One region of the Salinivibrio sp. MA351 genome, then DNA from elsewhere that is predicted to be linked to it. Evidence: predicted binding sites of a transcription regulator. Region 1 holds the regulator's gene; each other region holds the start of a gene.

The links. The regulator CRP, encoded in region 1, controls carbon source genes, mostly activating them, when cyclic AMP is high. The targets are predictions, from matches to a motif close to TGTGANNNNNNTCACA.
Region 2: a site for CRP is predicted at 5,365-5,380, ahead of malT (HTH-type transcriptional regulator MalT). Genes of this name have one in related genera too.
Region 3: a site for CRP is predicted at 2,661-2,676, ahead of dinG (ATP-dependent DNA helicase DinG). Genes of this name have one in related genera too.

The regions. Positions count from the first base shown of each region.
Region 1 covers NZ_MUFG01000003.1:25,307-35,676, forward strand. Annotated here, with positions in the region: gene kefB (glutathione-regulated potassium-efflux system protein KefB) at 1-1,550, opposite strand, end outside; gene kefG (glutathione-regulated potassium-efflux system ancillary protein KefG) at 1,540-2,124, opposite strand; gene BZG78_RS02630 (ABC transporter ATP-binding protein) at 2,318-4,246, shown strand; gene BZG78_RS02635 (TIGR02444 family protein) at 4,255-4,734, shown strand; gene BZG78_RS02640 (hydrolase) at 4,721-5,689, shown strand; gene BZG78_RS02645 (YheU family protein) at 5,834-6,052, shown strand; gene BZG78_RS02650 (phosphoribulokinase) at 6,109-6,978, shown strand; gene crp (cAMP-activated global transcriptional regulator CRP) at 7,228-7,860, shown strand; gene BZG78_RS02660 (DUF1338 domain-containing protein) at 7,979-8,770, opposite strand; gene astD (succinylglutamate-semialdehyde dehydrogenase) at 8,781-10,262, opposite strand; gene astA (arginine N-succinyltransferase) at 10,264-10,370, opposite strand, start outside.
Region 2 covers NZ_MUFG01000017.1:14,423-24,792, forward strand. Annotated here, with positions in the region: gene glgB (1,4-alpha-glucan branching protein GlgB) at 1-159, opposite strand, end outside; gene malQ (4-alpha-glucanotransferase) at 266-2,452, opposite strand; gene BZG78_RS10000 (glycogen/starch/alpha-glucan phosphorylase) at 2,576-5,026, opposite strand; gene malT (HTH-type transcriptional regulator MalT) at 5,535-8,243, shown strand; gene BZG78_RS15660 (PAS domain S-box protein) at 8,691-10,370, shown strand, end outside.
Region 3 covers NZ_MUFG01000012.1:68,075-78,444, forward strand. Annotated here, with positions in the region: gene BZG78_RS08505 (TSUP family transporter) at 1-482, opposite strand, end outside; gene dinG (ATP-dependent DNA helicase DinG) at 497-2,569, opposite strand; gene BZG78_RS08515 (porin) at 3,106-4,116, shown strand; gene BZG78_RS08520 (DUF2057 domain-containing protein) at 4,205-4,852, shown strand; gene BZG78_RS08525 (hypothetical protein) at 4,989-5,372, opposite strand; gene BZG78_RS08530 (YbaN family protein) at 5,791-6,258, shown strand; gene apt (adenine phosphoribosyltransferase) at 6,296-6,841, shown strand; gene dnaX (DNA polymerase III subunit gamma/tau) at 6,899-9,139, shown strand; gene BZG78_RS08545 (YbaB/EbfC family nucleoid-associated protein) at 9,164-9,493, shown strand; gene recR (recombination mediator RecR) at 9,497-10,105, shown strand; gene htpG (molecular chaperone HtpG) at 10,307-10,370, shown strand, end outside.

The sequences.
Region 1 (10,370 bases):
AAGGTTTCCCGAGAAAACTGCTCGACACCGTGCGCCATCAACTGATACGCCTCGACACGACTACGCGCACGCGCCATTACTTTTAGATTAGGGAAGTGATGGGCACAAAGATCAACAATCTCCATCACTTCGTCTGGCGAATCGGTACAAATCACGATCGCTTCAGCCGTCTTTGCACCAGCGGCACGTAATAAATCGAGCTGCGTAGCATCACCATAATACACTTCGTATCCATAGCGGCGTAGTAACTTGATTTGAGTCGGATCACGTTCCAGGATGGTCACCCCAATTTTATTGGCGAACATCAATCGACCGACTACCTGACCAAACCGACCAAATCCGGCAATGATGACTCGCGAGTCAGTCTCAGTGAATGGCGCTTGCGGAGGCAAGGATTCAGGCTCGTTAAAAGTACGCGCAAACCAACGCTGCTGGAGCGAGAGAATTAACGGCGTAGTCATCATCGACAAGCTCACGACCACAAGCAAAAAGGCATTTAATTCTTTATCCAGTAGCCCTTGGCTACGCGCGGCAGTGAAAATCACAAAGGCAAACTCTCCCCCCTGACTGAGCAATACCGCCATTTGACTGCGCGCCTTGGGCGCGACACCAAACGCACGCGCCAGTCCATACAGTAAGCAGGCTTTACCACCGACTAACGCAGCCACGGCACCGATGATCGCCCAGGGATATTCCAGTAAAAGCCCTAAGTCGACCGTCATCCCGACCGCTATAAAAAACAGCCCGAGTAATAAACCCTTAAAGGGCTCAATTGCCGTCTCAAGCTCATGGCGGTATTCACTCTCAGCCAACAACACCCCGGCTAAAAACGCCCCCAGCGCCATCGATAGACCAAGGCTTTGCATGGCCAATGCAATCCCGATGACCAAGGCAAGCGCGGTGACATTAAACAACTCGGTGACGCCACTCATCGCGATCAGACGAAAAATAGGGCGCAAGAAAAAGTGACCGCCGGCCAAGAGAGCGCCAATGCCTAAAAACATCCAGAGGACATCAAACCAACTGCCTGCACTGCCACCGGCCAACGCTGGGATCACAGCCAGTATCGGGATCACGGCGATATCTTGAAATAATAAAACGGCAAATCCAGATTGTCCGGTTTCGCTGCGCATTAAGCGTTGGTCTTCGATGATTTTCATCGCAATCGCGGTAGAAGAAAGTGCCAGCCCCGCCCCGATCACCACGCCTTGTGGCAACGTGAGCCCAGCGAAGACACTTAATGCCCCTATCACGACCCCGGTCAGCACCACTTGACTACCACCAAGGCCGATAATGGGGCGCCACATATTCAATAGCTTTTTAGGGTTAAGCTCCAAGCCAATCAAAAACAGCAGCAGCACCACACCAAATTCGGCAAAATGCAGGGTTGAGTCGACATCATCGATTAAACCCAGCCCCCAAGGGCCAATCACAATGCCTGCTACCAAGTAGCCAAGCACCGAGCCCATACCCAAACGCTGCGCCAAAGGCACCGCAATCACGGCTGCCAATAAAAAGATAAACGCAATGAGCAGAAAGCTATGATCCACGATGTGCCTCCTGCTTCGCTAAAGGGTTAGCCAACCAGTCCGCATAGAGTTCAGCAAAGGCATTGCGATCAGCATCGGTGACGCGGCGCGCCCAGTGAAGAACTAAAGGTGAGACCCAGTGCATGCGGCATAACGCCGCCGTCAGTTCAAAAGGTTGCAATAACTCCTCCATGGAATATTTGTTGTAGCCGATTTTACTGAACGCTTCTGCTGCTCCACCTGTGGTGACCACAAAACGACATGTTTTTCCCGCTAACGCATCTCCCCCTTGCCCATGAGCAAAGCCTTTTCCGAGCACCACATCAATCCACTCTTTCAATAACGCCGGGCATGAGTACATCTGTAGGGGGTGTTGAAACACCAACACATCGGCGTCAGTCACCAACGCACGCTCGTGATGGACATCCACCACAAAATCCGGATAAGCGGCGTAAATATCATGCACAGTGACATTCGCCAGCGGGCGTATCGATTCGAGTAATCGGCGATTGGCGACCGATTCATCCGGATCAGGATGCGCCACAATAACAAGCACCTTGGGAGGGCGTGGGTTGTCCTTCTTATCTTGAGGCATACGCTTCCTTGTCGTTATGATTGGCCAAGCACGCAATCTGTTCTTTATGCCATGTTTTTAACTTTAACATACAAAAAGGCCACCCCCCTGTCTAACCACTCGCGCCACGGGGTGGAATTTGGCAATCTCCGCATCAAGCTGGTATAACGACCGCGCAACGTGCATCCATCAACCCAAGACAGACTGAGTAATCATGATTCGCTTCTCCGACATTCAATTGCTTCGTGGTGGTAAGCCCCTGCTTGACCACACCTCTGCCATCATCGCACCCGGCGACAAAGTCGGCTTGGTGGGTAAAAATGGCTGTGGCAAGTCCAGCCTGTTTGCCTTGCTACGCCACCAACTTTCGCTTGATACAGGGCACTATGATTACCCCAGTCAATGGCAAGTGGCTTGGGTCGCACAAGAAACCCCCGCATTGGATAAAAGTGCGCTGGAATATGTGATTGATGGCGATACCGAATACCGTGAGCTGCAAGACGCGCTGCGTAACGCCGAAGCCAACGATGATGGCAATGCAGTGGCGTTGTTACACGATAAGCTCGATGCGATTGGCGGCTATACCATAGAAGCGCGCGCCGCAAGCTTGCTGGATGGCTTGGGGTTCAGTCAGACGCAAATCCATTGGTCATTAACGCAGTTCTCTGGGGGCTGGCGCATGCGACTTAACTTGGCACAAGCTTTGTTATGTCGCTCAGATTTACTGCTACTCGACGAGCCCACCAACCACCTCGATTTGGACGCAGTGATGTGGCTAGAAAAATGGTTGCAGCAGTACCCGGGAACCTTGGTCTTAATCTCACACGACCGTGATTTTCTTGATCCTGTGGTCAATCGTATCATTCATATTGAGCACGCCAAGCTGAATGAATACACCGGTAACTACTCGGATTTTGAAGGCATGCGCGCGCAAAAGTTAGCACAACAGCAAGCGCAATATGAGAAACAAAAAAAGCAAGTTGCTCACATGCAATCCTACATTGACCGTTTCCGATACAAAGCCAGCAAAGCCCGCCAAGCGCAAAGTCGGATAAAAGCGCTGGAACGCATGGAAAAGGTGCTACCGGCTCAATACGATAATCCGTTTAGCTTTACCTTTTTACCCCCTGATGCATTGCCCACTCCTATTCTTATGATGGATAAGGTGGCCGCTGGCTATAACAAAACGCCAATTATCGAGAACATTCGCCTTAACTTAGTGCCTGGGGCACGCATTGGCCTGTTAGGGCGTAACGGCGCAGGCAAATCAACGCTGATCAAGTTATTGTCGGGCGATTTGCCGGCGATGGCTGGCGAGCTAAGCTACTCTCAAGGGGTGAAAATAGGTTATTTTGCCCAGCATCAACTCGATACCTTACGCATCGATGAAACGCCGCTCCAGCATCTAAATCGCTTAGCACCGACCACTGCCGAGCAAACCCTGCGTGATTTCCTCGGACGGTTTGGCTTTCAAGGTGACAAAGCGTTGGAAAACATTGGCCCTTTCTCTGGCGGTGAAAAAGCACGTTTAGTCCTTGCATTGTTAGTTTGGCAAAAACCGAACTTGTTACTGTTAGATGAACCGACTAACCATTTGGATCTCGACATGCGCCAAGCGTTAACGCTCGCATTGCAATCCTATGATGGCGCGATGGTGATCGTCAGCCACGATCGCTTTTTATTGCGTGCGACAGCCGATGACTTGTATTTGGTGGACAATGGCGCAGTGCTGCCCTTTGATGGCGACTTAGACGACTATCACCGCTGGCTGACCGAACAACAACGCGCTGATCGTGCGGAAAACAAAAAGCAAGCCGCAGACGAAAAACTTGCCCCACAGCAAACGCAGTTAGATCGAAAAGCACAAAAGCGTCGTGAAGCCGAATGCCGAAAACAAACGGCGCCACTACGAAAAAAAATTGACCGTTTAGACACAAAGATCGAACAACTTTCTGCCATTATCGCAGAAGCAGAAAACCAATTAGCGGATCCCGCTATTTACCAGAGTGACAACAAAGCCCGTTTAACGGAGCAATTGCAACGCCAAGCCGATGCAAAGTCGACGCTCGAAGAGGTGGAACAAGAATGGATGGAGCAACAAGAAGCGCTAGAAGCCCTGGAGGCGACATTCAACCAACACTAACGCCTGGGATGGCAAACGCCGCCGATCTTTGGCAGTTTTGTTTGCACCACTATGCTAAGCAAGAGGTCAAACAAGCCTGCCTTAAATTACAAGACGAGCACCAAGGCAATGTGAACCTTGCTTTGTTGCTCGCTTGGATTGAAAGCCACGGTTACGGGCTTAGCCCCGAGAGCCTCACCCAGCTTAAACACGCCTTGAGCCGGTCTGAACATTTGCTGATCGCTTATCGCCATCTAAGGCGCGATCTCAAGCCACGCGTGGGAACCGGCCAATATAAAAAAATGCTCAACTTTGAACTCAGTTTAGAAAAGTTCCAGCAACAAGACTTGATTGAAGTGCTTAATCGTCAATCCTGGCTCACACAAGCCGCGTCTCCCTTGGCCTATTATTGCCGCCAGCTATCCCCCTCTGCCCGTAATCTCTATACACCACTACGGGTAGACCGGCCTGCAAAAGAGGATGGAGCATGCGATGATGACACCCTTTAATCCCATTCCAACTGCCCGTAATGCGCATCTGCAAACCTTACTGCCACGCCTGCTGCGCCGGCAACCGCTTTTTGCGCCTATTTGGCAAGCGTTTGATCTGCCTGACGGTGACTTTGTCGATCTTGCATGGACGCATCATCCCGAGGTAGGACAGCCTATTATTGTCTTGTTTCATGGCCTGGCAGGAAGCTTTGATAGCCCTTATGCCAATGGATTATTGGCCGCTTTTAAACAGCAAGGCTGGTGCGGTGTGGTGATGCATTTTCGCGGTTGCAGTGGCCGTCTTAATCGCGCGCCGCGGACTTATCATTCCGGCGAAACGGAGGACGCTCGGGCATTTTTGACCTATTTACGCCAGACCTACCCGAACAATGAGATTGCCGCTGTGGGAGTCTCTTTGGGAGGAAACATGTTGGTGCGCTACCTGGCCGACTATCAGCATGATCCGATTGTCAGTTGTGGTTGTGCTATTTCTCCCCCGCTCGATTTAGCGGCGTGCTCGACCCGTATTCAACAAGGGTTTTCCCGTGTTTATCAAGCGTATTTGCTACGGTCGATGCGACAAACCTTATCGGAAAAACTTACCCGACACCAAAAAGTGGGCCGGTGGCATGCTGGGGAGCGGCCAAAGATTAAAACTCTGTTCGAGTTTGATCAAACGGTCACCGCACCGCTGCATGGCTTTGACGATGCTCAACACTACTATCAAAGCTGTAGTGGTTTATCTGTCCTTGACGCTATTACGGTCCCACTTGCGATTATCCATGCGAAAGACGATCCCTTTATGACCGACGCAGTAATCCCAACCTCGCCTCTGCCCGCGAATATTGACTATCAACTGAGCGAGCATGGTGGGCATGTTGGTTTTGTTACCGGCAGTTGGCGCCAGCCACAGTTCTGGCTGGAGCAGTCGGTGCCTCACTGGTTAGCCTCACGCCTTTGCTCGTCCCGTTAAAAAGGGACGAGCAAAGCAAAAAAGACCGACGCACATTGATCTACTGCATTGTGTTGAATGATTGGGTAAAATGCGAGCTGATTCACAATATCAGCATCAAGCACCCTAACGTCTCAGCCATAAATCAACAAAAGGTGATGTAGTATGATGGTTCCTTGGCAATCGGTCCCTGAGGAAACACTGACTCGTTTAATCGAGCACTTTGTGTTACGGGAAGGAACCGATTATGGTGAGCAGGAAGTCAGCTTTGCACAAAAAGTGGCGGATGTTCGCCAACAACTGCAATCCGGCGACGCCGTGATTGTGTATTCTGAGTTGCACGAGACAGTGGATATTCGTCGTAAAGAAGCACTCAGATCTTAGCATCGCTGTACGCAATAAACAGCGATACACATTCAGACTGAATGACAGGGCGCGTCATGTCGGCTAAACATCCAATCATCGCGGTCACCGGCTCTTCAGGAGCAGGGACCACCACCACGTCCGAAGCATTCCGTAAGATGTTCCAGATGATGAACATCAAAGCGGCGTGGCTAGAAGGGGACAGTTTCCATCGCTTTACGCGACCGGAAATGGACGTCGAGATCCGTAAAGCACGTGAGCAAGGACGGCACATTAGTTACTTTGGCCCCACCGCCAATGATTTTCCGCGATTAGAGCAGTTTTTCCGTGAGTACGGTGAACTCGGCACAGGCAAATATCGCCGCTACTTGCATACCTTTGATGAAGCGGTGCCCTACAATCAAATGCCAGGGACCTTCACACCATGGCAGGATTTACCCGACAATACCAACGTACTATTTTACGAAGGCTTGCACGGCGGTGTGGTTGATGGTGAGGTCAATGTCGCCCAACATGTCGACCTATTGATTGGTATGGTCCCAATCGTCAACCTTGAGTGGATTCAGAAGTTTGTCCGCGATACCCGCGATAGGGGCCACTCACGCGAAGCGGTCACCGACTCGATTGTGCGGTCGATGGACGATTATTTGCATTATATTACGCCGCAATTCTCACGCACTCACATTAACTTTCAACGGGTGCCGACGGTCGATACCTCCAACCCACTGAACGCCAAAGGCATTCCTTCGTTGGATGAGAGCTTTGTGGTGATCCGCTTTCGAGGGATGAAAAACGTCGACTTCCCTTATCTGCTGCAAATGATCACGGGGTCTTTTATGTCACGGCATAATACACTCGTCGTGCCAGGCGGTAAGATGGGCTTTGCGATGGAACTTATCATCCGTCCATTGATTCAGCAGCTAATCGAAAAAGGCAAGATTGGCTAGGGCGTAGCGCATCTATCGTGTATTACTTCTCAAGCCGTGATCTTAGCCACGTTTTTGCCAGATTTTTAGGCGGTTGGCCTAGATCAAAATCAAGAAATTGCTAACAAAAAAAGATACACTCTTGTTAACATACAGTGAGCTTGTAGCCCGCGCCCAGACTTCGTATTCTGTGCATAGATCTGGTGGGTTACCCCTCAGACAAAGATAGGACGTTGTTGCCGGGCAACACATGCAGAGGAAATAAGTTATATGGTTCCAGGAAAACCTCAAACAGACCCTACACTCGAGTGGTTCCTTTCACATTGTCACATCCACAAGTATCCGTCTAAAAGCACGCTGATTCATGCAGGCGAAAAAGCGGAGACCTTGTATTACATCGTGAAAGGGTCTGTCGCCGTTCTAATCAAAGATGAAGAAGGCAAGGAAATGATCCTGTCTTATCTTAACCAAGGTGATTTCATCGGTGAGCTAGGCCTTTTCGAAGATGATCAGGAGCGTACCGCTTGGGTTCGGGCTAAGTCTCCTTGTGAAGTGGCAGAAATCTCATTCAAAAAGTTCCGCCAACTGATCCAGGTTAACCCCGATATATTGATGCGTTTGTCCTCACAAATGGCGCGCCGTTTGCAAGTGACCAGCCAAAAAGTGGGGGATCTTGCCTTCCTGGACGTCACGGGCCGTATTGCGCAAACCTTGTTGAATTTAGCGAAGCAACCCGATGCCATGACGCACCCTGATGGCATGCAAATTAAGATCACACGTCAAGAAATTGGCCAAATCGTTGGCTGCTCGCGTGAAACCGTGGGACGTATTCTTAAAATGCTGGAAGAGCAAAATCTTATTTCAGCCCATGGTAAAACCATCGTGGTATACGGTACCCGCTAATCACAGCGCTCTCTGTATTCCCAACCGACGCCCTGGCGTCGGTTTTTCTTTTTAAAACAAAAAAAAGGAAGAGCGAACTCTTCCTTAACCGTTTAGGCCTCGTTATATCCACTATTTGTTAGTGCGTGCTCTCAAAAATTTTATCCGCTGAAGCGGCAACAAACCCCTGGTACAACTCACCGTTGGGCAACACATAACGCTTAGCAAACTCATAAAACCCACCTGGAATGGTTTGCGTGCCATCAGAGAAAACAACAGGGACACGGTCAGCCATGGTGGAGGATTGCTCCAGATAAACGGATGCGTCCCCTTTTACTTCCCCACCCGCTTCGTTAATTGCAAAGCCATTGTCTCGCAGCTTTTGATTAACCGATTGGCAATGATCATGAGCCTTTAACTGATTGACACTCACTGTGAAATGATTCGCGCCATAACCGTGCGCGGCTACCCAGGACGCGTATTCACTCTCCTCAGCAAGCGCTTGATAGGTGGCGCTATCGATGTCCCAAAGCCGCCCCTGATGAAGAAAATCGCTCCCTGTTAGTGACGACGCATCGACTTGTGCCACCAGCTTGTGAACAATGGCTTGCAGCGCAGGCGAGCATTGCTCGACCATCAATTCACTGATAAACACTTTCGGCATCAAAGGATCGGGGTGCTCGAAATGGCAGGCATTGAGCTTTTTCGCTTCAAAGGTATAGTCCCCTTTTTGCTGATAGCCTAGCGCCAGGAAGGGGCGCGCCAAGACCTCAAGCCCAACCTTGGGCAAACCAAATGTCCGCAAGGCAATATGATCATTGATTAAAGGCTGCCCTTCTTCGAGCAAGGCATGTACCTGATGTGCCGATGGGCAAAGACGGTTAATATAGTCTTGCCATAATTTATCGAATAACGCTTGGCCACTGTCCATGTTGGTCTCCTTAATCTTGTTGAGTCGGAATACCGGGGGCGAACGTCTCAGGCAGTACCACCTGATCCCCTTCCATTGATGCCATGGGATAAGCGCAATAATCGGCGGCATAGTAAGCGCTTGGACGTAAATTACCCGACGCACCTGGCCCGCCAAATGGCGCATCACCGCTTGCCCCTGTCAACTGACGATTACGATTCACAATCCCTGCGCGAATATGATCGAGGAAGTATTGCCATTCGCCCTCGTCTTCACTGATAAGGCCTGCCGACAAACCATAGCGGGTATCATTCGCCTTCGTGATCGCATCAGCCATATCCTGATAGCGCTGCACTTGTAGTAGCGGACCGAAATACTCTTCGTCGGGTAACGCTTGAATGCCACTCACATCTAAAATCCCTGGAGAAATCACCGCATCGTGTAAATGCTCGCACTCTATGACGGGGGTAGCTCCCAGATCGATCAATTTTTGTTGTGTGGCCAAAATCCCCTCGGCGGCAGCCATTGAAATTTGAGCGCCCATGAAAGGTGCGGGATCATCAAACTGGCCACCCACTCGCACGGTTTTGGTCCATTGTGCTAGGCGAGTCAAGATCTTGTCACCCACTTCTCCCTCAGGCAGCAGCAGGCGGCGTGCACACGTACACCGCTGACCGGCACTGAGGTAGGCCGATTGAATAATGGTGTATACCGTGGCGTCTAAATCACCGAACTGATCACTCACCACCAAGGGGTTATTGCCCCCCATTTCCAGCGCCAGCATTTTATCGGGCTGGCCAGCAAACTGACGATGAAGAATATGCCCCGTATTGGCGCTACCGGTAAACAATAAACCGTCAATACCGCGAGCTTGGGCCAGCGCCTCGCCGGTATTGCGCCCACCTTGTACCAGGCTGATCAGTCCTTGCGGTAATCCCGCTTCGAGCCAATAGCCCAAGGTCTTCTCCGCGACTTTTGGCGTCAGCTCAGAGGGTTTAAATACTACGCTGTTGCCCGCCAATAAAGCTGGAACAATGTGGCCATTAGGTAGATGCCCAGGGAAATTGTAAGGCCCGAATACCGCCATAACGCCAAGTGGACGATGGCGTAATACCGCTTGGGTGCCATTGACGTCTTTTTCACGTGAGCCTGTTCTTTCGTGGTACGCGCGCAAGGAGATCGCCACTTTGCCTACCATGGCCCCGACTTCGGTTTTGGTTTCCCACAAGGGTTTGCCCGTTTCTTCGGCAATGACCCGAGCCAGTTCATCGGTATTAGCTTTCACTATCTCGGCAAAGCGTTCCACCAGCGCTTGGCGCTCAGAAAAATCGGTATTACGCCAACGCAAAAACGCGTCGCGTGCGGCGCTGACCGCTTGCTCCACTTGCGAACGACTCGCTTCTGCACCTTGCCAAATACATTGACTATCAAAGGGGTTTTGCGAGGTCATGATCTCGCCCTCGCCTTTTACCCACTCGCCATGAATCAAATGGCCTGCTGATTGCTTTGTCATTTTATCCCCCCATGGCAATCAAACGCAGTTGATCGCCGTTTTTTACATTCAATGCATCGGCAACCGCTGGGCTAATCACAACTTGATTGGTTTCGTGATCGATCGCAG
Region 2 (10,370 bases), on a different contig from region 1:
ATGAGGGGCAAAGACAATAAAACGCACGCCTTCAATAGGCTCACCGTTAACCGGCAAGGTCATAGGATGCGCACCCATGAGCTGATGCGCATAGCGAGGATTGTACAAGGCCGCGAGATCGATGTCGTAGTGATCGGGGTGCGTATAATATGGTGTCATCGAGGAAGAGGAATGTGACACAGAAGGGTCCTTATAGAAAAACGCTCCATCCCATATGTGTTGGCTAGCACTAAGGATAGAGCGTGGTCGCGTGGTGATCAGGCGATCAAACGGATAGACGACTCGCGTGTAAGCGTACCCGCGAAAGATCCTTCGCCAGTTGATTTAACTCTTCGCGGCTAAACAACGTATCTAGGTTCACAGAGAGTTTACGTCGCCAGTTAGGATACTCATCAACCGTACCAGGGATATTAACTGGCTTGTCCATTTCTAACCAATCTTCAAGCTGCACACTCAACAGCGCAGATTGGCCGGCTGCGACATGCAATTGTAGTGCGCGACACAAATAGCCATCCATCGGCACATAACGTGCATCTGCCCCTACACCTTCCGGCAACATGCCATGCCAACGAACACTGTCTAAGATCCCTTGTTTCGCTTTTAAGCGATCATCAAACAACTGCTGAAGCTGTGCTTCGTCCGGATACAAGCCCAGCTCTTGACCCATTTTTAAGTCATCACAATGCCAAAATCCCCGAATGGTTGGCATATCATGAGTGGAAAGTGTTGCCATCGCTTGCTCGGTATAATGGGCCGGTGAAATAAATCCACCATCTTCCTCTGACGTTTCAAAGAAGAACACTTTATAAGAATGCACACCCGCATCGCTCAGCAACGCACCAATTTCGTCAGGCACCGTGCCTAAATCTTCACCAATCACACTGCATTGATGACGGTGTGATTCAAGTGCCAAAATAGCAAGCATGTCTTTTACTGGGTAATATAAATACGCGCCTTCGCTGGCGTTCTTGCCTTTCGGAATCCACCATAAACGCAACAGACCTAGCACATGGTCAATCCTTAATGCACCACAGTGACGCATATTGGCACGCAACAGTTCAATATAAGCATGATAACCCGAAGCTTGCAGCGCTTGTGGATCAAACGGTGGTAAGCCCCAATTTTGTCCTCGCGGCCCCAACATATCGGGTGGCGCGCCAACACTGGCGTCAAGCACGAGTGGCGAGTTATCTGACCATGTTTCACTTCCCGCATCTGAAACACCCACCGCCAAGTCGCGATATAAACCGAGCGCCATGCCTTGTTCTTCGGCGATCGCTTGTGCCTCTTCGATTTGGATTTGAGCAATCCACTGTAAATACATATACAGCTGGATGTCATCATGGTGCTGTTCAATAAAAGCTTGCGTCGCTGCATTCTCATAGCGACGGTACTTTTCTGGGAACACCGGCCAGCCCCACATATTCTCGTCGTCTGCGCGCAAGTGTTGATGCAATGCATCAAAGGTCGCTTGCTGTTTTAAGCTGTCACCACCTTGCTCAATAAAGTCTAAGAAAGCGCGGCCACGATGCGTCTGTTGCAGCAACTCCCGCTGTTTAAACTCCTCAAACAGTAACGGCAATACCGCCATCTTCAATGCGGCAACTTCACTATAATCGACCCAATGGGTATCACGTACGGCCTGTAATCGACGTTGAAACGCGGCACTGCCCACCAGTTGCTGCGCTTTGGCGCTCAATGAAAACTCTCGCACCGCGCTGACATCGATATACAAAAGATTAAGCCAGCGACGCGATGACGGGCTATAAGGACTCGCGGCTTCAGGATTGGCAGGGAAAAGCGCATGAATGGGGTTCAGACCAACAAAATCTGCCCCGCGTGACGCCAATTCACTGACCAACTGTTTGAGATCGCCAAAATCACCGATGCCCCAATTATGTGGAGTGCGTAAGGTGTAGAGCTGAATACTCGGCCCCCACATTTTTTTGTGCGCATTCAGTTCAGGTTGTTTATAGCACTGAGAAGGCGCCATAATTAACGTCATCTGATAGGGAGATTTGCGGCGCTTTCGGTTTACAAAGAGACGGTGGTAGCCCCAAGGTAGAGCGCACGGTAAGCTAAAAACGAGCGGGCCACCCTCACTGCGTTCATCGCGAATAATTTGTGACTGAAGATAACCTTCAAAGCACTCGCCCTGTTCGGTTTCCAAACGCCAACTAAAATCACTGTCTCTGGCACTGGTGCCAAGGTAAAGCGCAATTTCAACCGGTTCGTTGTCTTGCACCACCTGTACGGGGGCAAGCACATCCGTTTTATGTTTTCTCTCCGCTGATGCCAACAACGCATCATCATGACGTGTGTCATAGCCAAGTGACGTTAATAAATCATGTAAGGTACTGTCTGGCACCGCCGCTTCTGTGCCCCAAGCACTGATATAACGGTCGGCAAGATTCGCCATGTGTGCGACTGTCTTTAATGCAGATTCTTTCATCGCTTTCTCCGAGGGGTCTGCCCCCTTCTTTTATTGGGCAATATTGTTGTCATTATTATCAGGTGGCAAGGCGAATCCCTTGCCACCTATCAGGTTGTTAACCCGTTATATTGCAATTAGCAATTAGCGTTTGATCGCTTTTAGCTGCCAAATATTATTAACATAATCACGGATGGAACGGTCAGAGCTAAACTTACCAACCAGCGCGGTGTTAAGAATGGCTTTGCGTGCCCACTGCGACATGTCTCGATAATCACGATCAATGTCATTGTGTGCGCGGACATAATCAGCAAAGTCAGCCAAACATAAGTACGGGTCACCACTTGTCATCACGCTGTCAAAGACAGGGCGCAGCAAACCAGGCTGCCCTGGCGTGAAGGTTTCATCCAATAGGCTATCTAAAGCGGCTTTTAGAAGCGGTTGATTTTGGTACGCTGTTTCGGGTTGATAGCCTTTTTGGCGTAATTCGGTGACACCATCAACATCTAAGCCAAAGATATAGATATTATCGTCACCCACTTCTTCACGGATCTCGACGTTAGCGCCATCCATGGTACCAATGGTCAAGGCACCGTTAAGGGCCATTTTCATATTACCCGTGCCCGACGCTTCTTTACCGGCCATTGAGATTTGCTCTGACACATCGGCGGCTGGAATGATAATTTCTGCCATGCTTACGCGGTAGTCTGGAATAAACACCACTTTAAGCTTATCGCCAACGCGTGGATCGTTATTGATCGTTTCGGCCACCTTGTTGATAGCGAAAATGATCGATTTTGCCAGTTCATAACCTGGGGCTGCTTTAGCGGCAAAAAAGACAACACGCGGCGCCATGTTAAAGTTTGGCTCGTTGAGCAAGCGCTGATAGAGCGAAATCACATGCAATAGATTTAAGTGCTGACGCTTATATTCGTGTAGACGCTTGATCTGAACATCGAAAATCGCATCGGTGTTAAGCGTGATATCGAGGTTGGATTTTACCCAGTCAGCAAGGCGCTGTTTATTGCGCTTCTTGACCGCCATGAAGGTTTTCTGAAAATCAGCGTCGTCAGCATATTGTGCAACCTGCTCGAGTTGCTCAAGCTGTGCTGGCCACTGCTCGCCAATTTTTTCACTGATCAAGTTTGATAAATCAGGATTACAGAATTTCAACCAACGACGCGGTGTAATGCCGTTTGTCACATTTTGAATGCGACCTGGATAAAGCGCATCAAACTCAGGGAATAAATCACGTTTAACCAACTGTGAGTGCAAGGCCGCGACACCGTTGACAGCATAAGAGCCAATCACACACAGATTCGCCATGCGCACCATGCGTTCACCTTGATCATCGATCACGGATAACACTTGCTGTTTGCGCACATCACCAGGCCACTTTTGCTCCACGTCTTGTAAGAAACGATGGTTGATCTCGAAAATGATCTCCATATGGCGAGGAAGAAGCTCTGCCATGAGCGATTCACTCCACGTTTCAAGCGCTTCAGGTAATAACGTATGATTCGTGTAAGCGAAGGTACGGCTAGCAATGGCCCACGCTTCATCCCAACCTAAGCGATAATCATCTAGCAACACACGCATCAGTTCCGGAATGGCGATCGTTGGGTGAGTATCGTTAAGCTGAATGGTTTCATACTCCGGCAACGCCGCCAACGCATGTCCTGCTTCCAAGTGACGGCGAAGGATGTCACCCACTGAGGCGGCGCTATGGAAGTACTGCTGCATTAAACGCAGCGTCTTGCCCGCATCATGATTATCGTTGGGGTAAAGGACTTTAGTCAGGTTACCCGCATCAATATCAGCTTGCTGCGCATGGGTGTACTCGCCCGCATTAAAAGCATCAAGCGCGAACGGTGTCAGTGCTCGACCTTCCCACAAACGCAATGGATAAACGGTGTTACTTTGGTAACCGACAATGGGTAAGTCCCAAGGCATTGCCTGGATTTTCAAGCTAGGCACCCATTGACGATAGGTATGCCCCGCTTCCTCAACAACCTCAACATGGCCATAAAAACCAATGGTTTGAGTCAGGTCCGGACGGACGACTTCCCAAGGGTAGCCTTCTGGCTCACGCCATGCATCAGGCGCTTCTTGCTGCGCCCCTTGATCGAAAGATTGGCGGAAAAGGCCATATTCGTAGTGTAAGCCATAGCCAACTGCTGGATATTGCTGTGCCGCGAGTGAATCCATAAAGCAAGCGGCGAGACGCCCAAGCCCACCGTTGCCGAGTGACGGGTCACGCTCTTGCTCTAATAAGTCGGTAAGACCCAGACCGAGTTCACCAACGGCCTCAGCAATCACATCGTATAAACCCATGCTAATCAGGTTGTTGCCCGTCAAGCGGCCAATGAGAAATTCAAGAGATAAATAGTTAACGCTTTTTGCCTGTTTGATCGCTTGATCGTTTTCAGTCGCCACCAAGTCGCCTGTTGTGTGCTCAGCCAATGCACGCCCTAAGGCAAGGTACCAATCGCGTTGTTGAGCGGTTTCAGGTGCGTGACCTAGCTGGGTCAAGTGTTGGACCATGCTGATTTTAAACGCACTTTTATCAAAGGCATGTTGCTGTTTTGGGGTCATGTCATAACTCTCAATAATGGAATGAAACCTTGATGGCTATTCATCCTGCCCAACTCGAGAGTAACAAACATCCTCCCACTCACAGTGACGGAAAGGAGGAGATAGCAGGGCGTAGAGAGCTGTGTCACACACCAACAGTGAGCCGCCTCTCATCAATCCTAGCATCCACATACAAGCCAGTGATCAACATCACGTTATGGGACAAAAAGCATTCGAAAAGCAGCATGAAAAGTAAGAAATCACTTTTGTTATTTTTGTGCTCCAGCGCAAATTCTATATTTTCCAGGACACATAAATGTACAAAGCTATTTTAAAGGATAGCGAAAACAAAAAACTATTGTGATATAAATCACGAATATAGGGCGTAGATGCACCATTCTAGAGCAATCAACACAAGAGTGGAGAGAGATCATAGTTTGCTATCTAGGAGTCGCATAGACTCCAAGGAGGATAAAGCAGTGTCGCGCTGAGGGGCCGGCACCGTATTTGAGGTTAAGGACAGTGTGTTATGTGGATCCCATCAAAACTTACTCGACCAGGTCGGCTTTATAACGCCATATTGCGCCCTCGGGTGCTCGATATGCTACAACAAGCGCCTCACTATAAATTAGTGATGTTCCGCTCCCCCGCCGGCTATGGCAAAACAACCATGGCCGCACAATGGCTGGCTGATCAGTCCCATGTTGGCTGGTTTAGTATTGATGACAGTGACAATGATAGCTTCCGCTTTATTAACTACTTGTTACAAGCCCTGCATCAAGCCACGCAAGAAGGCTGCGCAAACACCATTAAGCTTGCTGAGAAGCGCCAATTCTCATCGCTTCGTGCACTTTTATCCGATGTGTTTGCCGAGTTAGCGAATTTTCATGCCACCAGCTATCTGGTATTGGATGATTATCAGCTTATTGATAACGAAGAAATCCATGAAGCCATGCGTTTTTTCATCAAGCACATGCCGGATAACCTCACTTTGGTCGTCACTTCACGAGCCAACCCGCCATTGGGCACCGCGAACTTGCGTGTTCGTGACTTAATGATCGAAATCGGGAACGAATTACTCGCCTTTGATAACGAAGAGACCACCCGCTTTTTTAATCAACGCGTGGCCGATGGGGTCGATGAGTCAACCGCCAATGCCTTGTGTACCTACGTTGAAGGTTGGCCGTCAGCATTGCAACTGATTGCGATTCAAGCACAGCACCAAAAGCGTACGCTCATGCAAAGCGCGGCCTCGTGTGCCAGCTTTAACCATGCCCATCTTTGGGACTATTTAGCGGAAGAAGTGTTTGATTTACTTGATACTGAAACCCGTCAGTTTTTGATGAAAGTGTCGGTATTAGAAATGTTCAACGATGAATTAGTCTATGCCTTGACGGAGCGCGGCGACGCGTTGGGGATGCTGGAGTCTCTGAACCGCTACGGTTTATTTATTTATCCACTCGAAGGCGACAACAATTGGTTCCGTTTTCACCATCTATTTGCTGAATTTCTTGCCCATGAGCGCCAGGCTCGGATCCCACAGCAGCAACAAACACTGCATCGGCAAGCGGCCTTAGCTTGGCTCAAGCTTGAATCGCCACATCAAGCATTGCGCCACGCACGTTATGGCGAGGATGATGCCCTGTTGGCAGWTATTCTGAATCAATATGGTTGGCGGATGTTTAACCGTGGGGAGCTATCGACCCTCGAAGCGGCTATCAGCAAGCTAAATAACGAGTACTTGTACCAGTATCCGAGTTTAAGCCTACTTCGAGCTTGGCTTGCACAAAGCCAGCATCGCTATCATGAAGTGGGTGAGCTATTAGCAAGTGCAGAAAAAGCCTATCAAGCTCGCGAAATACCGCTCGACATTGATTATCAAGGCAATGCCAATGCGCTACTTGCACAGGTGGCAATTAATGCTAACGACCCAGAGCGGGCCATGCGCCTGGCTGAAAAAGCACTTGAGCAACTAGATAGCGCGAATTACCGTGGCCGTATTGTCGCGACATCTGTCGTTGGCGAGGTGAACCATGTGCTCGGCGAGCTCGATCGTGCCTTATCGATGATGCAACAAACCGAAAAACTCGCTCGTCAGCACCAAGTGTATCACCAGGCACTTTGGGCAATTTTACAACAAAGTGAAATTCTCCTGGCACAAGGCTATGTGCAAGCGGCATTTGAGCTGCTCGACAGTGCCGATCAACTCATTGAAGATCAGCAATTACACCAAGTTCCTTTACATGAATTTGCTTTACGCCTTCGCGCACAAATTCTTTGGTGTTGGAACCGTTTAGACGAAGCCGAAGCCTGTGCCTACAAGGGGCTCCAAGTGCTAGAGAATCAGCCCCCGAGCAAACATCTACACAGTTATTCCATGCTCTCCCGCGTCGCTGTTAGCCGCGGTGAACTCGACAAAGCTGCCAAGCACATTGAGCATATTGAGCATCTATTACGTGAGTCGGTTTATCATGTCGATTGGACCGCTAACGCGTCTTTATCGTTGTTACTCTATTGGCAAGCCAAACACGAACTTCCTCATATGGAGGAGTGGCTGCATCAAGCCGTTCGCCCCGCGTCGGCCTGTAATCACTTTAGCCAGCTTCAATGGCGTAATATCGCCCGGGCGCACCTCCATCTAGGTCAGTATGATCAGGCTCGCCAAGCCATTGATTTTCTCCGTCGCGAGGCGAACCAAGCCAATCTCGTGACAGATAAGAACCGAAATCTTATCGTGGAAGCGGTGCTCGCCAGTAAAGAGCATGAAACTGAGTATGCGAAAACGCAGCTTCAAGAAGCGCTTATACTCACCAATCAGACGGGTATGATGGGTAACTTTTTAATTGAGGGTGACGCTATCTCATCGCTGTTGCATGCATTGATCGAACAACAAGCGCTTGGCGCGTTAGAACGTCATCGTGCACAACAGTTACTGAAAGAAATCGCCAGCCATCAACGCTCTCGCTCAACCCACTTTGATGAAGCCTTTGTCGAAAAACTGGTCAAGCATCCAAACGTTCCTGAATTAGTACGAACCAGCTCATTGACCCAGCGGGAGTGGCAGGTACTTGGCTTGATTTATTCAGGGTTCAGTAACGAGCAAATTGCTCATGAACTAGATGTCGCCGGGACAACCATTAAAACCCACATCCGTAACCTTTATCAAAAACTCAACATTGCCAATCGCAAAGAAGCGGTCGTCACCGCCGAAAACCTCTTGCAACTGATGGGCAATTAACCTCGCACCACTACGCCCTCAGAGGTTTCTGGGGGCGTAGTTATTATTAAGTCTCAGCCTACATTTTGTGATACTTTGTTGAATTATCAAAAAATTTTCTCATCGATGTACTGAGTTATAACGCGATCACAGTTGGTGCAATTCACTTCTCAGTAAGCTTGGCCTCCCTACAACACACTAAAGGTCAACCTGATGAATTATCCTTTCTAGCTCCCCGCTGCAGGCATTCCGGCAATGGTTGAAAATCGAACACTCATGCGCTCACTTTGGCCTTAAATACCCATCATTTTTTGTGTTGATATTAACCCTAAAGTTGATCGGTCTACTCAACATTCAAGTACCGGATGTGGTACGGTATTTGTTACGAGTTGGAATACACATCACGAAATTGACACCGCCAGCCACTCACAAGTACACGAGTGTTAATGATCAATAAAGGACAAGCCAATGTTTAAGGACTTAGTCGTTGATGGACGTTACAAAAAAACACTGGATCAGTCGATACACGCTATCGTGACCATCGACGAAAAAAATAACGTTATCTATTTCAACGATGCTGCTGAATCGCTGTGGGGTTATCAACGCAATGAAGTATTAGGTCACAACGTCAAAATGCTGGTTCCAGAAGAAATTCGGGGCAGTCATGACGGGTTCATTAATCATCACCGTACGACCCAAGAGAATCGCATCGTCGGAACATCTCGCGATGTACAGTTAGAAAGAAAAGATAGAACTCGTGTATGGGTGAACATCTCGTTAAACCATATTAAACATGCTGGAAAATCTACTTACACCGCATTTGTTCACGATATCTCTGCACAAAAACAAGCTCAAGAGATTGTTAATCAAACCCTCGAGCAAGCTCTAGATGCAGTCGTGACTATCGATGGCCGTAACTGCATCACCTTTGCTAATAAATCTGCTGAGCAAATGTGGGGATACTCTCGGGACGAAATGCTAGGCCATAACGTAAAAATGTTGGTACCTGAACAACACCGTCATGAGCATGATGAATTAGTCAATCGAAACCGAAGAACCGGTATCAACAAAATTGTGGGCTCCACCCGCGAAGTCCCTTTCGTACGTAAAAATGGTGAAAACCGTTGGGGAAGTTTCTCCATATCTAAAATAGAACTTGATGACGAGATTCAGTACACCGCGTTTGTCAAAGACGTCACAGAGGAAGTTGAGCGTCGGGAAGAATTCAAAATGCTATCGATGGTAGCAGATGAGACAGATAACTCAGTCATCATTACCGATGCTGACGGCTATACCCGTTATGTTAACCAAGGGTTTGAAAAACTCACAGGTTATACAATGTCGGAAATGCGCGGCAAAAAACCAGGTACTATGCTTCAAGGGCCAGGAACTAACACCGAAACAGTCGCGAAAATCTCACAAAAACTAAAAAATCGCGAACCCTTTTACGACGAGCTCCTTAATTATAACAAACACGGTGATGCCTATTGGATATCTGTTTCTATCAATCCAATTTTTGATGATAACGGACAGTTATCTAGCTTTATTTCTATTCAAGCTGATATCACCGAAGCGAAACAACGATCACTTGAGGCAGAACGTCGATTTGATGCGATCAGTGTCAGCAATGGCATTATGCAGTGGAGTCTTGACGGTAGACCTGATTCGTTTAATTCGTACATGCTTGACCACTTACGCGCAGAAACATCGTCGAACTCAGAAATTCTAAGCAACAACCTCAAGAATAAGCTCGGAGAATCGACATTTAGCGATGTGCTCTCGGGTAAACAAATAAAAGAAGTACTGCCGTTTACAGCTGCAGACGGAAGCGAACGCCGTTTCGATACTGTCGTCGCCCCCATTTTTGACTCCGAAGGGAACCCTGTTTACCTCGTCTCCTACGGTATTGATGTGACCAATAGAGCCCAAGCTGTTGATGTAACGGAGAAGGAAATGACAAAAGTCGAAGCATCTAGCAGCGAAATACAACAAATTATTGGTGTAATAAACGGCATCGCCGAACAGACAAACTTACTTGCGCTCAACGCAGCTATTGAAGCAGCTCGGGCCGGTGAGTCGGGCCGAGGTTTTGCCGTGGTCGCCGATGAAGTACGACAATTGGCACAACGCTCTGGAGAGTCTGCAGCC
Region 3 (10,370 bases), on a different contig from region 1:
GTACCCGGACCGGCAACGCCATCATAAAAGCCCAACGACAGGCCTTGGCTCCATTGCTTCATCGGTAACTTAGGGCAGCGCGCGGGGAGCTGGTTGTTATCTCCTTTAGGGTGGGGATGCCAAACGGTGTAAATCGCTGCCACAAGCACCACCACGGGGATCGCCTTTTCTAACCATTCAGTGCTTAGCACATCAACCAGTAAAGTCCCTGCAGTTGCGCCAATCAAGGTGCCCCAAAACGCGTGTTGCCAAAATAAAGGCGAAAAAAGACGTTTTTTATAATAGGTAAAGGCAGCGGTGCTGGAGGCAAAGGTCGCGGCCAGTTTATTGGTACCTAATGCCACATGGGGCGGCAAACCCAGTGATAACAGGGCTGGAACAGTCAGCATGCCGCCACCGCCGGCGACGGCATCGATAAAGCCGGCGACAAAAGCAGTCAGCCCTAGGATCACTAAGGTCGAAAGATCAATCAATTCAAGCATAGTCACTCGTTAATTTAAGGTTCGATCACGCGTTTGAATGGCGGCAGCGAGTCGAGTAAAGATTGGCCATATCTGCGGGTGATAATGCGCCGGTCAAGAAGCACTACCTTACCAGAATCTTCCTCTTTGCGCAGTAGACGACCAACTGATTGCACCAGCTTTTTACTCGCTTCTGGGACCGCGATTTGTAAAAACGGATTGCCACCGCAGCGTTCAATGTACTCCGCGTGAGCTTCTTCCACTGGAGAAGTGGGGACCGCAAAGGGGATTTTTGTAATAATGAGATTAGTCAATAAGTTACCGGGTAAATCTAAGCCCTCGGAAAAACTGCCGGTGCCAAAAATGATGCTGGTTTTGTCCGCACTGACTGCTTGCTGATGGGCCTTTAATAGCGCCGTGCGTGATTGTGTGCCCTGACAGAGCAGTTGCCAGTCGCGTTGTGTGACCGTTTGCTCAATGGCTTGGGTGACTTGTTTCATCTGCCAATAAGAGGCGAACAATACCAAGGACGCTCGCTCGCCCTCTAGGTGCTCAATAATTTTCTCGCTCAGTGCCGCCGTAAAGGCACTGGCTTGCGGCTCACAAGGCATGGTTGGGATCACCAAGCGCGCTTTATTGGCGTAATCAAACGGCGAGGGCAAGGCTAAATAACGCGAACCATCGCTTTCACTCAGTCCGACTTGGCGGCAAAAATAGCTAAAGCGATTCAGGGCACGCAAGGTCGCAGAAAACAGGCCAACCCCGGCGGCGCGAGACCAGAGCATTTGATCCAGACGCCAGCCTACTTCTAAGGGAGAGACATGCACCCACAGATCCCCCTCGCGCTCACGGCAGGCTTGCACCCAACGGGCAAGCGGTGCGCCTTTATCGGCATTCGGTTGGGCCATTAAGGTCCAGACTTTTTCTAAATTTTCTAACCGTTGGAGGAAAAACGCGGTTTCGGCAAGCGCCGGATCAGCCAGTTTGGCAGAAATGTCATTTTCTTTCAGACGCTCATTGATCAAATCATGGATCTTTCCCAATGCCTGATGGGCTTTTTTGCTCGCGGTTTTAAGCTGCTCACTGGGCGCAATCAGGGCTTCGGGCAGTTCACCGTCGGCAAAGCGATAACAACCGTCGTCGTTGAGCGACAGTTGACTGAGCATGTTTTTTGCCTCGCGTAACCCTGGGATCAGGGTTTGTATCGCCTCGAGTAAGCTATCGACAAAGCGGTGTGCACGTTTGATATCCGCAGTGTTCCCGAGTTTAGTGGCGGCTTGATTGAGCTTTTCTAACCAGCCCACCACGCCAAGCAAACTGGCACTGGCGGCAGAAAAATCGCGCGCCACCGTGGGAAGGTGGTGCGCCTCGTCAATCATATACAGGCACTGCTCTGGCTCGGGCAAGATCACCCCGCCGCCGAGTTCGAGATCGGCGAGCAGCAAGCTGTGATTGACCACCACCACATCGGCTTTATCCATCGCCTCGCGTGCTTTGGCAAAGGGACAACCACGGTGAGCGGGCAGGCCAGCATGGCAGGTGTGTTTGTCAGAGGCGATCGCTTGCCATAGGTGATCGGCAATCGGTTTGGGCCAGCTGTCGCGGTCGCCATCCCATTTTCCTCGACTCAGAGCGGCGTAAAGATCATTCAGCAGCAATTGCTCGCTGCGCTTAGGTTTTTGGGCAAATAGCGCCCCTTGGATGCTCTCGGTATCTGCCACTGCACTCAGCTTGTGTGCACAGCAATAACGTTGCCGCCCTTTCGCCAAGATAAAATCAAACGGCTTGGGGCAGATACGATGAAAAAACGGGATATCTTTATCGGCGAGCTGCTCTTGCAACGCCACGGTTGCGGTCGACACCACCACTTTTTTATTGTTGTTAAGCGCAAACGGGATCGCGCCCATCAAATACGCCATTGATTTGCCCACCCCTGTGCCGGCCTCGGCCACCAGTAGCCGACGCTTGGGGTCATAATCACCCGCCAAGGTTTTGGCCAGCTCTGCCACTAAATAGTTTTGYGCTTTGCGCGGAATAAAGTGGGGAAGTTGGTCTTGTAGCGTTTGGTAGCACGCGCGAATGTCTGATRTTACGGCAGGGCTGAGCATCAACAGGTCCGAGTAGTAAAGGATAAGCCCCAGTATAACACGGGGAAAAAACGTGAAAACGATCGCGAAATGTAAGTTTTCCTTACAGATATGAGATCTTGGTCACGAATTTAATTTGAACCATTCGCTGCTATCTTGCTGATCTGCCGTTTGATTAACAAAAAGCCGTATTTAAGCTGTTGATTAGTTTTTTATTCTAAAAATTAAATAATAAAAGACATTGGTCAGAATTTTATATCGCAAAGGGGTGTTGTTAAATTTCATCAACGCACACTGCTAACGAGGTTTAAACTGTGATCTTAGTTCATTAATGTTTCCTATCTGTTTGTTTTTAAGTGTTTTTTGTCTATTTTGTAATGCGCTTCCAGCCAGTTGACAGAACCTCAAATGTTCTGCACGATTAGCCACGAAGTTTCAGTGAACTGGCATTTTGTGCTTCGCAGCGTTTGCTGCTGGTAACAGAGTGACAGTCACCATAAAACAGAGTTCCATGAAGGAACTCATAATGATTAAATAGAAAAGGCAGTGGATTAACCATGAAAAAGACTATTCTAGCAATGGCAGTACCAGCTCTGCTGGCTGCTGGCTCAGCATCAGCAAGCATCAACCTGTATGACGCAGAAGGCGTTAAAGTCGACGCATCGGGTGCCGCTGAAGTTCAGTACATCCAAGAAATCGGTAACAACCAAGACGGCAAATGGCGTCTAGACGATGGCGACTTCGCTATCAATACTGAAGTAGCGGTTTCAGATAAACTTTCTGTCATCGGTGCAATGGCATTTGAATTTGAAATGAATGATGCCAACAGTAACTATAAAGACAATGATGTTGCTGCAGGTGTCGAAACAGGCGAGAACCGCTCGAACGTCGAAAATGACGAGCTTTACGTAGGTTTTAAAGGTGACTGGGGTCAGTTCACTGCTGGTCGTCAATACTTGCTGATGGATGATTCTGGTATCACTAAAGATTACGAGCTATCAGCAAACAGCTTTGGTGCAGACTATGAGCAAGCAGCTCAAGTCGGTAAATACGTGTATGATAACGGTACTTTCTACGGTGCTGCAACCTACACTGATAAGAGCGATGGCATTGACGATAACTCTCAAGCTGGCGATGATGTTCGTGTATACGAAGCTCGCCTTGGTTATCGTGTAGCAGACGTTGACGCACGTGTTTACTATCAAAAAGCGGATAATGTTGACCGTAATGGCAACGACGACAAAGATGCATACAACTTTGAAATCGAATATGCAGGTATCGAAAACGTTGGTCTAGCAGCATCGATTGGTCGTACCTCTTCAGATATTGGCGGTATCGATACCGACACAGACTACACCTCAATCGCAGCTGACTACACCATGGGTAAAACCACCTTTGCTATCGGTTACGATAACAAAGACGAAGATGGCAAGTCTGATGTGAATGGATACTACGCCAACGTGACTTATGCACTGCACAGCAACGCACACGTGTATGCAGAAGTGGGCGATAGTGATGAAGATGAGAAAGATTGGGGTTACGTAGCAGGTATGGAAGTTAAGTTCTAATTGAGCTTAAATCCTATTGCTAAGTTGTAGCACTGATTACAAAAGCCGCCTTAGGGCGGCTTTTTTCGTCGTACCGTTTGGAGTGACAATGAAAAAGTTAACAAAAGCCGCATGGATGCTGGGTGCACTGATGGCATCGAGTGTCATCCATGCAGCGGAAATTACCTCCGCCCGTCATATTGAATTTTTAGTGGTGGATGGCAGCAAAATCAGTTTTGACAACTGGGCGCCGCAGCAGACCATTGAGCTTGCTAATGGCACCCATCAGTTGGTGATGCGCTTTGACGGCGAAGTGAAACGCGGCAGTAAAGAGGTGATTTTTACCTCGCGCCCGTATTTGTTTGAGCTTAACGTTGATGGCCGCGATGCCACCATCAACATTGATACCAACCTACGGGTGAAAACCCAGGCGACCAGCTATTTTGATGATAACCCACAATGGCAGGCTGAGTTTGATAATGGCGAGGTAATGCCGTTAGAAGCCGTCGAGCTTAAAGGTGATGGCTTTGGCGCCTATGCCGATATGGAAGCGCTGGTGGCCGAGTACAACCGCGAAAACGGTATTATTATCGACCAAGGTGAAAGCAAAAACCTTAACGACGTGTTAGTCGAGGTGGACGACCAAGGACAAGCCTCAATAAAAGGCGATGCCTTGTCGCAGCTTAAGCTTTGGTATACAAAAGCCAGCGACCAAGAGCGTAAAACCTTCCGTCGTTGGATCATTGATCAAGATTAAGCGCGTGTTCGGGGGAGGCGTGGTAGTCAGTATCACCCACTTGACAGCTTTACACGGTCAATAAAAAAACGCGCCCAGCTGATGCTGGGCGCGTTCCGTTTAAGCCACGGTGAGACAAGCGAAAGTCGACCTGGGCTCACACCGATTTACGGGGGCCCGTTGTCGCGCGGCGAGTGGCCGGATCGTGGTGATAATAGTTTGATGCGCGGCACTGCGGACAGCGCTGCTCCGCGGCATCATTGATTAAATCATCGAGTGGAATGTCACTCTCACAATCGGCACACAATCCGTAAATTTCCAAATCCATGGCACACAAAGCCGCATCGACTTTTTCCAGACGTTCACCGAGGCAACGAATTGCGCCAGGTAGGCCTTGGCTTTCTTTGATCAGCTCTGTGACAGTCAGGGTGTCGCAATGCTTGTCCCAGTCTTCACGCAAACGCGTGGTTAAGGTGGCGATCAGCTCGGCACGCTCACGAGTGAGCTTACGCCGTAGCTGCGCAAGAGTATTTGTATCCATGGTCAGTTCGCTTGATTGGCTAAATGACGTTTATCATGACCCAATGCACCAAGTTGTTACCCTGATGTAAATCAATAATCGGATTAAAACCTTACAAAACGTCCGTTTTTAGCGGGGCTAAGCTAGGCTATAGTAGCTGCTCACTGATGTTATGTTGTTGTGAGCGTTGTAACCTATGAATCACGAATTTAAAGAACCTTATAACCTAAAGTATTTTATCGGCTTTTTGTTGGTCTTACTGATCCCCACCTTACCCGCAAGCCTCACTTGGCTCGGGATTGTATTTGGCGGTTAATTACCGCCTTATTCATTACCGCCTCATTTTTCCTCAGCTCGCCCTGTACCCATCGCGGCTGGATCACTACACTGGGATAAGAGGGTCACCCTGGTGACGCGCAGCAATAAGGGCAAGTTGGCTATGCAGTCAAAAACGGTGCAGTCAAACGCGCCACAGTCAAAAGCGCGACAAACAACACCCGCGCCGCCAGCTCCATCCGTCGCTTGGCGTTGGGCGTGGAACGGTTTGGGTTGGTTTTGGGTCGCACTCGGTGCCGCCGGGGCGTTTTTGCCTGTGTTACCAACAACTCCGTTTTTGTTGCTCGCAAGCGGCTGTTTTATGCGCGGCTCTCCCCGTATCGCCAATTGGCTTCATGCCCATCCAACGTTCGGGCCAATATTGACTGACTGGTACCAACAACGCGCCATCAGCCGGCGGGTCAAAAAGCGGGCAACGGTGATGATCGTGGCCAGTTTCTCACTCTCAATGTACATGGTGCCAGCGCTCTGGTTAAAAGGCATGCTACTACTTTGTCTGATTGTGCTCTTATGCTGGTTTCTCCGCCTGCCTGAGACGGAATCTGTTGCTGGTACGGCCGAAAATTCATAACATGGCGGTTTGCGTTTTTTACCGATGAGAATTGGCCATGAGCAACGACAACTTGGATGTGATTAAACAAAGCATTCAAACCATTCCTGATTACCCTAAGCCAGGCATCTTATTTCGTGACGTCACCAGCTTGATGGAAGACCCGACCGCCTACCAGGCCACCATTGATGCCCTGGTAGCAAAGTATCGGGATCAAGGCTTTACCAAGGTGATTGGCACCGAATCGCGCGGCTTTTTATTTGGCGCGCCCTTGGCCTTAGCGCTAGCATTGCCATTTGTGCCGGTGCGCAAGCCAGGCAAATTGCCACGGGCGGTGATCAGCGAAAATTACCAGCTAGAATACGGTGAAGATACGCTTGAGATTCACAGTGATGCCATTGATGACGGTGATAAAGTGCTGGTGATCGATGACTTGCTCGCCACCGGTGGCACCATTGAAGCCACGGTCAAATTAGTACGTCGGTTGGGCGGCACCGTGGAACACGCCGGTTTTGTCATTAGCCTACCGGATATTGGCGGTGAGGAAAAACTGACGGCGCTTGGCGTTAGTGTGTACAGTTTGTGCGAGTTTGCCGGCCATTAACGGTGAACACGACGCTGGGCCTTGGGTCATTTATCAGCCACTAGGAAGCCAATTGACATGAGTTATCAAGTTCTTGCACGCAAATGGCGCCCCCATAACTTTGACGCGGTGGCGGGGCAGAGCCATGTGCTGACGGCGCTCGCCAATGCGCTCGATCATGACCGCCTGCACCATGCTTACCTGTTCAGTGGAACGCGGGGAGTGGGCAAAACCACCATCGCACGTATTTTTGCCAAAGGATTAAATTGCGAGCAGGGCGTGTCGTCCTCACCGTGTGGCCAATGCGCCACCTGCCGTGAAATTGATGAAGGGCGTTACGTTGATTTGTTGGAAATTGATGCTGCGTCACGCACCAAGGTAGAAGATACGCGCGAGCTGCTTGATAACGTCCAGTATAAACCCGCACGCGGACGGTATAAGGTGTACCTGATTGATGAGGTCCACATGCTGTCGCGGCATAGTTTTAATGCCTTGCTTAAAACGCTGGAAGAGCCACCCGAGTATGTGAAATTTTTGCTGGCGACCACGGATCCGCAAAAATTGCCGGTGACCATTTTGTCGCGCTGCTTGCAGTTTCATTTAAAACATTTTGACGCCAGTCAGATCCAAACCCAGCTCGATTACATTCTGGGCCAAGAGGGCGTCGAAGCTGACGCGCGCGCGCTGATGCTACTGTCACGTGCGGCAGAAGGCAGTATGCGCGATGCGCTGAGCTTAACCGATCAAGCGCTTGCGCTCGGTAACGGTCAGATTAGCACCCGCGCAGTAGCAGAAATGCTAGGGACCTTAAGCAGTGACAATGCGTTGTTGTTACTGGAAGCATTAGTGAATCAAGATGCGGTTGAGCTGATGAATGGGCTGGCGCAGATTGCACAAATTGGCGTCGAATGGGATGGGTTGCTTAAAGAGCTCGCAGGCCAGCTTCATCAAATTGCGTTGGCGCAAACACTGCCTCAAACCCGCGATGATGCAGAGGGTGATCACGCGCGCATACAGGCTTTAGCGTCGCGCTTAACGCCGCAAGATGTACAGCTATGTTACCAAATAGCGCTGCAGGGTCGACAAGATTTACCCTATGCCCCCGATGGACGTGCGGGACTAGAGATGGTATTGCTGCGGATGTTGGCGTTCCAGCCGGTTAAAACGGTGCCTTATGAGCCGGTGACTATTGCCGTGCCCGAACACGCCCCAACGTCGCAGGCGCAGCCAAGCGCCTCAAGTATGGCGTCAGGCGCCCAGCCCAAAGCGGCGAGCGAAAACCCTGATCCAACTCAAGCGATTAGCGCATTAAAAGCGCAAGTTGCCGCGTCGGAGCGCCGTGGGCCTGCCTCATCCGAATCATCTATCTCGGCGACACCCTCTGCGCCTGACACTAGGCCGGCCGATCCGATCGCATCTGTGCCTGATCACGCTTCGTCGGCGGCTGATCACGATGACAGCACACCGATATCGCCTGCATCGGCTCCCGCGGCAGATACGACGCCAGCAACGGACGCATCAGACGTGCCAGCCAGTGAGGCACCCGCGTCTGCGGCATCGAGTTTGATTCAAGCCCGCAACCAGCTGCGTAGCAGGATGAAGCGACAAACCAGTCAGGCCGAGTCTGGCGCAAAAAAGGCGAGACAGACACCGGCCAAGAGTGATGCATTATCTGTGTTGGATCGCGTTGCGACCGCTGCAGAATCGACATCGCCTGTGTCTGACGCCAACTCAGTCGCGACCTCCACCGCAACGCCATCTGAGCCGGTGCCCGCACGGCAACGCGACACATCATTGGCGGCGACGGAGCCTTATCAATGGCGTCCTTCTCAGCCCCAAGCCAAGGCGCCAGCCACCGCGTCGTCGTTGACGCCAAAGGCGCTCAAACAAGCGCTTGAGCATGAGAAAACGCCAGCAATGCGCGACAAGTTGGTGCAGGAGACCAACCAACAAGATCCTTGGTGTGCGTTGGCCGATAGCCTTGAGGTCGAGCGGTTGGTGAAACAAATGGCGCTTAATGCCGCTATGGCGCGTGAAGGCGACCAGGTTCGGCTGACATTAAGGCCTGATCAATCACACCTGAATACCGAAAAAGCGCAGCAACAATTAACGCAGGCCTTGACGACGGCCTTGGGCGCCCCCATAACCTTGGAGGTACAGCTCGGCACGTCGGGAATCACACCGTTAGAGCGGCGCGAGCAACTCTATCAACAAAAATTAGCGCAGGCGACACACAGCCTGCATAATGATCCGAATGTCACTTTTATGCTTCAACGTTTTGCGGCGGAGTTAGAAGAAGACAGCATTCGACCAATTTAAGACACCTAACCAAGAGAGAGAATTATGTTTGGTAAAGGCGGAATGGGCAACATGATGAAGCAGGCGCAGCAAATGCAAGAGCGCATGCAAAAAGTACAAGAAGAAATTGCCAGCATGGAAGTGACAGGCGAAGCGGGCGCAGGCATGGTGAAAGTGACCATGACAGGCAGCCATAGCATCCGTCGTGTCGACATCGATGATAGCTTGATGGAAGATGACAAAGACATGCTGGAAGACTTGATTGCAGCCGCATTCAACGATGCTGCACGTCGTGTTGAAGAGCAACAGAAAGAAAAAATGGCAGACGTGACAGGCGGTATGCAGTTACCACCGGGCATGAAAATGCCGTTTTAATCTATGCGCACCAGCCAGTTACTTGAACAGCTGATGGACTCGCTGCGTTGTTTACCTGGGGTGGGTCCCAAGTCGGCGCAGCGAATGGCGTATCATCTTTTGCAACGTAATCGCCAAGGGGGGCTTGCCCTGGCGCAGTCACTGAGCACGGCAATGACCGACATTGGCCACTGCAGCCAGTGCCGGACATTTACAGAGCAAGACGTGTGTGCCATTTGTGATAACCCGAAACGACAAGCAACCGGACTGATTTGTGTGGTTGAAAGCCCGGCCGATATTGCCGCCGTTGAAGCGACCGGCCAATATGCCGGGCGCTATTTTGTCTTAATGGGGCACTTGTCGCCATTAGATGGGATTGGGCCGGCAGATATCGGTTTAGACGTTTTGGAAAAGCGCTTGCAAAGTGAACCGATTGAAGAGCTTATTTTGGCGACCAATCCTACGGTAGAAGGGGAAGCCACGGCGCAGTACATCGCCGAGCTTTGCCAAGAACACCAAGTGGGCGCGAGCCGTATCGCCCACGGTGTTCCCATGGGCGGTGAGCTTGAATTGGTGGATGGCACCACGCTGTCGCACTCCATTATTGGCCGTCAACAGCTTAAATATCGCTAGCGGCGTCAATATCGCTAACCGCTTATCAAGCCTAACCGCCCGGTTAGGCTTTCTTTTTCTCAACTGATGTTTATTTGACCAGTCACACCTTGAAAGCGGCTGATGTGGCCCTTATATCCTGGGGTACTGAATATGAATTCTTCGTGACGTGGGTCGATTACCCACTCAGCCTTTAAACATCATAGTGTTAGGTAGATTGACATGAGCGTGAAAACCCCAGAAAAACACCAGTTTGGTTCAGATACCTCCAAATTGCTGCAGTTGA